Regions from separate parts of the Vibrio artabrorum genome, predicted to be linked through region 2. Evidence: predicted binding sites of a transcription regulator. Region 2 holds the regulator's gene; the other holds the start of a gene.

Region 1 (4,217 bases), 490 kb from region 2:
TTTGTACACTTCTTCAGTCTGGTAAGCTTTCACGAAGTTCTGCACGTTTTCAGCGTTTAAATTGTCTTCACGAGAAACGATTAGGTTTACGTATGGAGAATCTTTGTCTTCAACGAAGACACCGTCTTTTTGTGGCGTCAGGTTGATAGAGCTCGCGTAAGTTGTGTTGATGATAGCCAGAGTCACATCATCAAGAGAGCGTGGTAGTTGCGCAGCGTCCAATTCAACAATGGTTAGATTCTTAGGGTTGCTCACGATGTCACGTACTGTTGCTAGAAGACCGGCACCTTCACGAAGTGTAAGCAGACCTTGCTGCTCAAGAAGTAGTAGTGAACGACCTAGATTGGTTGGATCGTTTGGTACCGCAATTCGAGAGCCGTCTTGGATTTCGTCTACAGATTTCACTTCTTTCGAGTAACCTGCAATTGGATAAACAAACGTGTTACCAGCGATTGTTAGTTTGTAACCACGGTCGGCAATTTGCTGATTTAGATAGGGTGCGTGTTGGAATGCGTTGATGTCGATAGAACCATCATCCAACGCAGCGTTTGGTGTTACATAATCAGTAAAAGTAACCAGTTCAACATCCAAGCCATATTGCTCTTTTGCTACTTTCGCAGCCACTTCAGCCACTTGTGCTTCAGCACCTGCCATTACGCCAACTTTTATTTTAGAAGTGTCCACTTCTTTATCACCACAACCTGCTAGAACAAGCGCTGATGCTGTTACTGCGATAGCAAGTAGAGCTTTAAGGTTAAATTTCATAATAATCTCCTTTTAATAAATCGATGTCATTTAATTCAGACGACTGACGTTCCTCGTAACGTTACATTAACGCAGTCAGTCGTTATCTGTGATCAACGCGGCGAACCAATGCATCACCGATTGATTGAATAATTTGTACCAGCACAATCAACATCACTACCGTCACGGCCATAATGGTCACCTCGTAGCGGTGGAATCCGTAACGAATTGCCACATCACCTAGGCCACCACCGCCCACGGTACCAGCCATTGCTGAGTAGCTCACTAGAGTCACGAGCGTAATCGTTACTGAGTTGATGATCGTCGGTAGTGCTTCTGGAAGCAGAACCTTATTGATGATTTGCATAGGGGTTGCGCCCATTGATTGAGCGGCTTCCACAAGACCGGTTGGTACTTCAAGTAGTGCACTTTCGATAAGTCGAGCCACGAATGGGATAGCACCGATCGTCAGAGGTACAATTGCTGCGGTTGTGCCAATGAAAGTGCCAATCAGCATTTTAGTCAGTGGAATAATCGCAACCATGAGTACTAAGAAAGGCACGGAACGACCTACATTCACAATCGCACCTAAAATTTTGTTTAGCTTGGTGTTCTCTAACAGGCCACCTTTTTTGGTTGTGTGTAGAATCACGCCCAGTGGGATACCAACCGCGAAGCCTACAATGCCTGCAACTGCAACCATGTAAAGTGTTTCGCCCGTTGCGCCCAATAGAAGGCTACCGTTAAGGCTGATCCAATCAGCAATCTCGTTGAAACTAAAGGACATAACCAAGCACCTCTACTTTTACATTGTTATCGCGTAGGAATTGGATTGCAGCATTATCATCGGCTTCATTTCCGAACAGTTCTGCGACCATCATGCCAAACTTCACACCGCCGGCGTAATCAAGGTCAGAGCTTAGGATGCTGACATCGATGTTGAATTTACGAGCAATTTGCGTCATCAGCGGAGCATCAACCGTCGCACCTGTAAACTCAAGGCGTACCAGTGGGTAGCTGCTGTTGACGCGAGTTTGTTGTAAACGCGCTTGGTAGTCTTCAGGAATCGTCAAGTCCAGTGTTGAGCGAATGAATTGATGAGCGAGTTCCGTTTTAGGGTGTGCAAATATTTCACCCACAGTCCCTTTTTCGACCAGCTCACCACCACCAATGATCGCGACTTGATGACAAATGCTTTTAACCACATCCATCTCGTGAGTAATCAGTAGGATAGTGATATTTAACTTACGGTTGATTTCACGCAGCAGCTCAAGAATTGATTGAGTTGTTGCTGGATCCAATGCGCTCGTTGCTTCATCACATAGCAGTACTTTTGGGTCTGACGCGAGTGCACGCGCAATCGCCACACGCTGTTTTTGACCACCACTTAGGTTTGAAGGATAAGTATCACGCTTATCAGCAAGGCCAACCAGTGCAAGTAACTCGCTTACTTTTGTTTCAATAACCGCTTTATCTTTACCAGCAAGCTCTAAGGGCAGTGCTATATTATTAAAGACAGTACGGGAAGAGAGCAGGTTGAAGTGCTGGAATATCATGCCGATGTTACGGCGTGCTTCGCTAAGTTCTGATTTACTGAGTTTTGTCAGGTCGATACCGTCAACAATCACTTCACCGGAAGTCGGAGCTTCCAACATGTTGACACAACGGATCAGGGTGCTTTTCCCAGCACCTGAAGAGCCGATGACTCCAAAGATTTGACCTTGAGGTATATGAAGGTTGATATCTATTAAGGCATTGATTTCTTTAGTACCTTGATAAAAAACCTTGTTGACTTGATTCACTTTAATCATAGAAAAACTCGTGCAGGTGAAACAGAATAATATGTCGATAGCTCGCTCGATTTACAGACGATGCTATGGTGTTCTATGATCTAAGTCAATAGATATTTTTACGTCTAGACGGCTAAACGTCGATTGTATGGTTAAGCTTGAAACAAATCGTTAACGAACGCAAAACTAAATAGATAGTGATGAAGCAAATAAAGCGTGTAATAATTAATGATTAATAGAGAGTTGATAGAGAACAAAATTTTGTCTAAACCTGCTGTTTTTTTAGATCGTGATGGTGTGATTAACGTCGACCACGGCTACGTACATGATGAGCATGACTTTGAATACATCGATGGTGTGTTTGAAGCGGCGAAAGCGTTTAAAGATATGGGTTATTTATTGGTGCTAGTGACCAACCAATCTGGTATTGCTCGCGGCATGTTTAGTGAAGACCGTTTTCTTTCTTTGACGCAGTGGATGGATTGGAACTTTGTCGATAACGGCGTTGAGCTTGATGGCATCTATTACTGCCCGCATCACGCTGAACACGGTATTGGTGACTACAAGCAAGATTGTGAATGTCGTAAGCCAAAGCCAGGCATGTTCATTTCTGCTCGTGACTTTCTGAAGATTGATATGGCTAACTCGGTCATGATCGGCGATAAAGCGGAAGACATGATGGCTGCAGAAGCGGCAGGTGTTGGCACAAAAGTACTGGTAAGAACCGGTAAGCCAATAACTGAAAAGGGTGAGGCACTTGCAAGTGTTGTGCTTGACAGTATTAAAGATGTACCAGCATTCTTAAAAGGTTAAGGCACTAAGTCTCTTTCACTTAGATATAAGTGTTGTTCACTATATAAAGATGAGGAACGCAGTATGAAAGCATTGTTGATAGCATCTCTATGTACGGTAGCGTTATTCGGGTGTTCTAAATCCGCAGCGCCTGATGGTGCAGTATCGGACGATCAATTCGTGACTTATCAATGTGAGTCTGACGCTTCATTTAAGGTCGCTTACCTTGGTAATGAAAAAGCGGTATTACGTTTGCCTGAGAATGAATATCGTCTCACTCAAATAACGGCAGGTTCAGGAACGAAGTACATCTTAGATGATGGCACCTCTGAACTGATCAATAGTGTCACTTTACGCACTAAAGGTGACAACGCACGTCTAGAACTTGGTCGTGTCGTCTATAAAAATTGTCGAAAGTAAGTCATAGTTAACTTCTAAGATTTACAAACAGTTAAGTGAGGGATTGCCCTCACTTTTTCTTCTCTTTCCTTTAACATTAGACTTTTATGAGCAAAAAACTCACTATCCTCGATATTGCTAAGCTGTCCGGTGTTGGTAAATCAACGGTATCACGCGTTTTGACCAACGATCCAAAAGTGAAAGCTGAAACCCGCGAAAGGGTAGAAAGAGTCATTCAAGAGTCAGGGTACACGCCTTCTAAGTCTGCGCAGTCGATGCGTGGTGGCAGTCAAAAAGTTATCGGTGTCATCATTTCTCGTTTGGACTCGCCCTCAGAAAATAAAGCGGTAAGTACAATGCTGGCTGAGCTGTATCGAGCGGATTACGATGTCTTGATCATGGAAAGCCAACTCGATAGAGAAAAAGCCAATGAGCACCTACAGGTTCTCAAGCGTCGTAATGTGGATGGGATTATCGTGTTTGGTTTTACTG
Region 2 (4,217 bases):
GAAGGCTTATTCTTATATGTGCTTCCCATATTATGCACGATAAGTATCCGTTCAAAAGTTCAACAAGTGGCAGTAATTTCAACTGCTCACTGGTCTTATTAGTAGTGAAATCTCGTTTTTTAATGAGACAGAAGCTGTAGCCATCTAGGAACTTTGAAGTACATCCATTAACATGAACAAGATCCCCCAAATAATAATATCCTAGGAACTAACACCCATGTCTGAAGACAGCCGCCAAGCTCAATCCTCTCAAGATTTATCACCTCAAGAACAATTCCGTCAGCAAGCTCTTGATTACCATGAGTTCCCAATGCCAGGTAAAATTGCCGTCGCCCTGACGAAGCCTGCAAACTCTGCAGAAGATCTGGCACTTGCATACAGCCCTGGCGTGGCTGAGCCTGTTCGCGAGATCGCACAGAACGTCGATAACGTTTATAAGTACACAGGTAAAGGCAATATGGTTGCTGTTATCTCTAACGGTACGGCGATTCTTGGTCTCGGTAACCTTGGCCCTATTGCTTCTAAACCTGTTATGGAAGGTAAAGCGCTCCTGTTTAAGCGTTTTGCTGGTTTAGATTCTATCGATATTGAAGTAAAACACCGCACAATCGATGAGTTCGTTGATACGGTTGCGAATATCGCAGATACATTCGGCGGTATTAACCTGGAAGACATCAAAGCCCCAGACTGTTTTGAGATTGAACGTCGCCTGATTGAACGTTGTGATGTACCGGTATTTCATGATGACCAACACGGTACGGCGATTGTAACGGCTGCGGGTATGCTGAATGCGATTGAACTTCAAGGTAAGGAGCTTGAAGAGTGTAAGATCGTCTGTTTGGGTGCTGGCGCAGCGGCTGTAGCATGCATGGAACTACTGATTAAATGTGGCGCTCAGCGTGAAAAAATCTACATGCTTGACCGTAAAGGGGTGATCCATACACGTCGTGATGACCTAAATGAATACAAAGCGCTGTTCGCAAACAACACGGACAAGCGCACGCTTGAAGAGGTTATCGAAGGCGCAGACCTGTTCTTGGGTGTATCGGGGCCTAACCTACTGCCTGCTGAAGCTCTAACGCTGATGGCTGATAATCCCGTTGTGTTTGCATGTTCAAACCCAGACCCAGAGATCAAGCCTGAGCTTGCACACGAAGTCCGTTCTGACCTAATCATGGGGACAGGCCGCAGTGACTACCCTAACCAAGTCAACAACGTACTGTGTTTCCCATTTATTTTCCGTGGTGCATTAGACGTACGTGCGAGCGAAATCAATGACGAAATGAAGCTGGCGGCGGTGAAAGCGATTCGTGAACTGGCAAAAGAAGACGTTCCAGCTGAAGTATTGGCAGCTGCCGGTGAGACTACACTGGAGTTTGGTAAGGGTTACATCATTCCTAAGCCAATGGACCCACGTCTACTTCCTCGCGTAGCACGAGCTGTAGCGGAAGCGGCGGTTGAATCTGGCGTAGCTCGTATCGAGATGCCAGCTAATTATATGGCATAGAGACATATAGTATAGAAACTGGATGACATAGTTGTCTGATATCGTCGTTTCGTTATCGAGACGAAAACGAATAATAAAAAACCGACTCATCGGGAGTCGGTTTTTTTATGTCTCTGATTCACAGCACACTGATAAAACTAGTCAGTGATGCAAAAAATAGAGTTCAGCGATAGCGAATCAATAATGAAGGCAGTGACTGAGTTGTTTTTATTCTTCGTCAAACGCTTCGAATTCGATGCCCATTTCTGTCATCAGTTTTTTCACTTCAGCAGGGATATCGTCAGGACGATCTTTACGAAGGTCTTCATCCGTAGGTAGTGGTTGGCCTGTGTACGCATGTAGAAAGGCTTCGCACAGTAGCTCACTGTTTGTGGCATGGCGTAGGTTATTAATCTGGCGGCGAGTTCGCTCGTCAGTCAGAACCTTTAACACTTTTAGAGGGATAGAAACTGTAATCTTCTTTACTTGTTCGCTTTTCTTTCCATGCTCAGCATATGGGCTTATGTATTCACCATTCCAGTCGGCCATTGCGTACCTTCATCACTTTAGTTGTTAGAATAAATTAATAGTGGTGATTTTAGCGGGATTTACTGCCATAAGCAAAGACATATGGACGTCTAGAAGTGTTGACGTCTCACATTTATGGAAGTAAAGTGAATAACCTATATCTAGCACAGCCGCAAAATGCCGATCAGCCGCTGTGATTCTCAGACGCAAAACTTGTAAGGAAGCACCTATGAGCAGCCGGAAGCCAGCAACAATAGCAGTACGGACGGGCATCGAGTCAGACAAGCAACATCATGCCGTTGTCCCACCTATTTATCTGTCGACTAACTATGGTTTTCCCGCTTTTGGTGAAGTGCCAAAGTACGATTACACTCGTTCTGGTAATCCAAACCGCGGTTTATTAGAAACGGCACTGTTTGAGCTTGAGTCGGGCAAAGGCGCGGTTGTCACTAACTGTGGTACTTCGGCGCTTAACTTATGGGTTTCTGCTTTCCTAGGTGGTGATGATCTTATTATCGCACCACACGATTGCTACGGTGGTACTTACCGTCTGTTTAACACTCGCTCATTAAAAGGTGATTTCAACGTTCTGTTTGTTGATCAATCGGATCAAGTTGCACTGGATGCGGCGATCGCGCTCAAGCCAAAGTTGATCTTAATCGAAACCCCATCGAACCCATTGGTTCGTGTGGTTGATATTGCAGAAACTTGCCGTAAAGCGAAAGAAGTGGGTGCTCTGGTTGCTGTCGACAACACATTTTTGACCCCAGTGTTCCAAAAGCCATTAGAGCTGGGGGCTGATTTTGTTATTCACTCGACAACCAAGTACATCAACGGACACTCAGATGTGATTGGTGGCGTTGTGGTCACTAAGACAGAAGAGCATGCTGAAGAGCTAGCATGGTGGGGCAACTGTATTGGTGCGACCGGCACACCATTTGATAGCTACATGACGCTCCGTGGTATTCGCACGTTGGGGGCGCGTATGCGTGTTCACGAAGAAAGTTCTCGTGACATTCTGACGGCCCTACAACAACAAGAACTGGTGGGGACTATTTATCACCCAAGCCTTGTTGAACATCCGGGGCACGAGATAGCAAAGAAACAACAATCGGGCTTTGGTTGTATGTTGAGTTTTGAATTTGCGGGTTCTTTTGAAGCGCTTAAATACTTTGTTGATAAGTTAGAGCTGTTTTCTTTGGCAGAATCATTGGGCGGTGTTGAAAGTCTGATTTGTCATCCTGCGTCTATGACTCACCGAGCTATGGGGGAAGAAGCATTGGCTGAGGCTGGTGTATCTCAGCAACTGCTGCGTCTTTCGGTTGGCCTTGAAGATGCGGAAGACCTCATTGACGATCTCAAGCAAGCTTTTGAAAAAACACAGCACTTTATCACTGAAGGGGAGGCCTAATAATGACAAACTTTCGCCAGCTACATAAATTTGGTGGTAGCAGTTTAGCCAATCCTGAATGTTACCAACGTGTGGTCAATATTCTCAGAGACTACTCATCCGCAACGGACTTAGTTGTTGTATCAGCCGCAGGTAAAACAACCAACCGTTTGATTGAATTTGTTGAAGCGCTTGATAAAGATGGTCGTATCGCACATGAATGTCTGCAAACACTTCGTCAGTTCCAGCTTGGACTGATTGAAGCACTGCTTGAAGGTGAGGCTGCCATTCAGCTCACGGCAACCATTCAACAGGAATTTACCGCTTTGGGTGAGCTAACCGCCCCTTTGAGCGAAGCGCAAAAAGCCCAGGTGCTTGGACACGGTGAGGTTTGGTCTTCACGTCTACTCGCGGCTTTGTTGTGCCAGCATGACTTACAAGCGGTTGCTCAAGATGCGCGTGCCTTTTTACGAGCTGACGTGGGGGCTCAACCGGAAGTTGACCGTGCCCGTTCTTACCCTCTGATTAAAGAAGTCCTGGCACAGCATGCACATTGCCGTGTGGTGATTACGGGCTTTATGGCTCAGAACAGTGAGGGCGAAACGGTACTGCTTGGTCGTAATGGGTCGGATTACTCAGCGACCGTGATTGGTGCTTTAGCTGAGGTGGAGCGCGTGACCATTTGGAGTGATGTGGCTGGCGTGTACAGCGCCGATCCTCGTTTAGTGTCTGATGCGTGTTTATTGCCTCTGCTTCGCCTTGATGAAGCGAGTGAATTGGCTCGCCTAGCGGCTCCAGTGCTGCATAGCCGAA

What was found. The regulator MetJ, encoded in region 2, represses methionine synthesis genes. The targets are predictions, from matches to a motif close to TTAGACNTNTANANGTCTAA.
Region 1: metN (methionine ABC transporter ATP-binding protein MetN) is a predicted target of MetJ. The motif match lies at 2,652-2,671, and genes of this name have one in related genera.

Annotation. Positions count from the first base shown of each region.
Region 1 is NZ_AP025458.1:2,287,114-2,291,330, reverse strand. Features, by position in the region: gene OCU36_RS10235 (MetQ/NlpA family lipoprotein) at 1-765, opposite strand, end outside; gene OCU36_RS10230 (methionine ABC transporter permease) at 848-1,531, opposite strand; gene metN (methionine ABC transporter ATP-binding protein MetN) at 1,521-2,555, opposite strand; gene gmhB (D-glycero-beta-D-manno-heptose 1,7-bisphosphate 7-phosphatase) at 2,763-3,347, shown strand; gene OCU36_RS10215 (MliC family protein) at 3,411-3,746, shown strand; gene treR (trehalose operon repressor TreR) at 3,833-4,217, shown strand, end outside.
Region 2 is NZ_AP025458.1:2,781,607-2,785,823, reverse strand. Features, by position in the region: gene OCU36_RS12645 (malic enzyme-like NAD(P)-binding protein) at 218-1,507, shown strand; gene metJ (met regulon transcriptional regulator MetJ) at 1,715-2,035, opposite strand; gene OCU36_RS12635 (O-succinylhomoserine (thiol)-lyase) at 2,244-3,425, shown strand; gene OCU36_RS12630 (bifunctional aspartate kinase/homoserine dehydrogenase II) at 3,428-4,217, shown strand, end outside.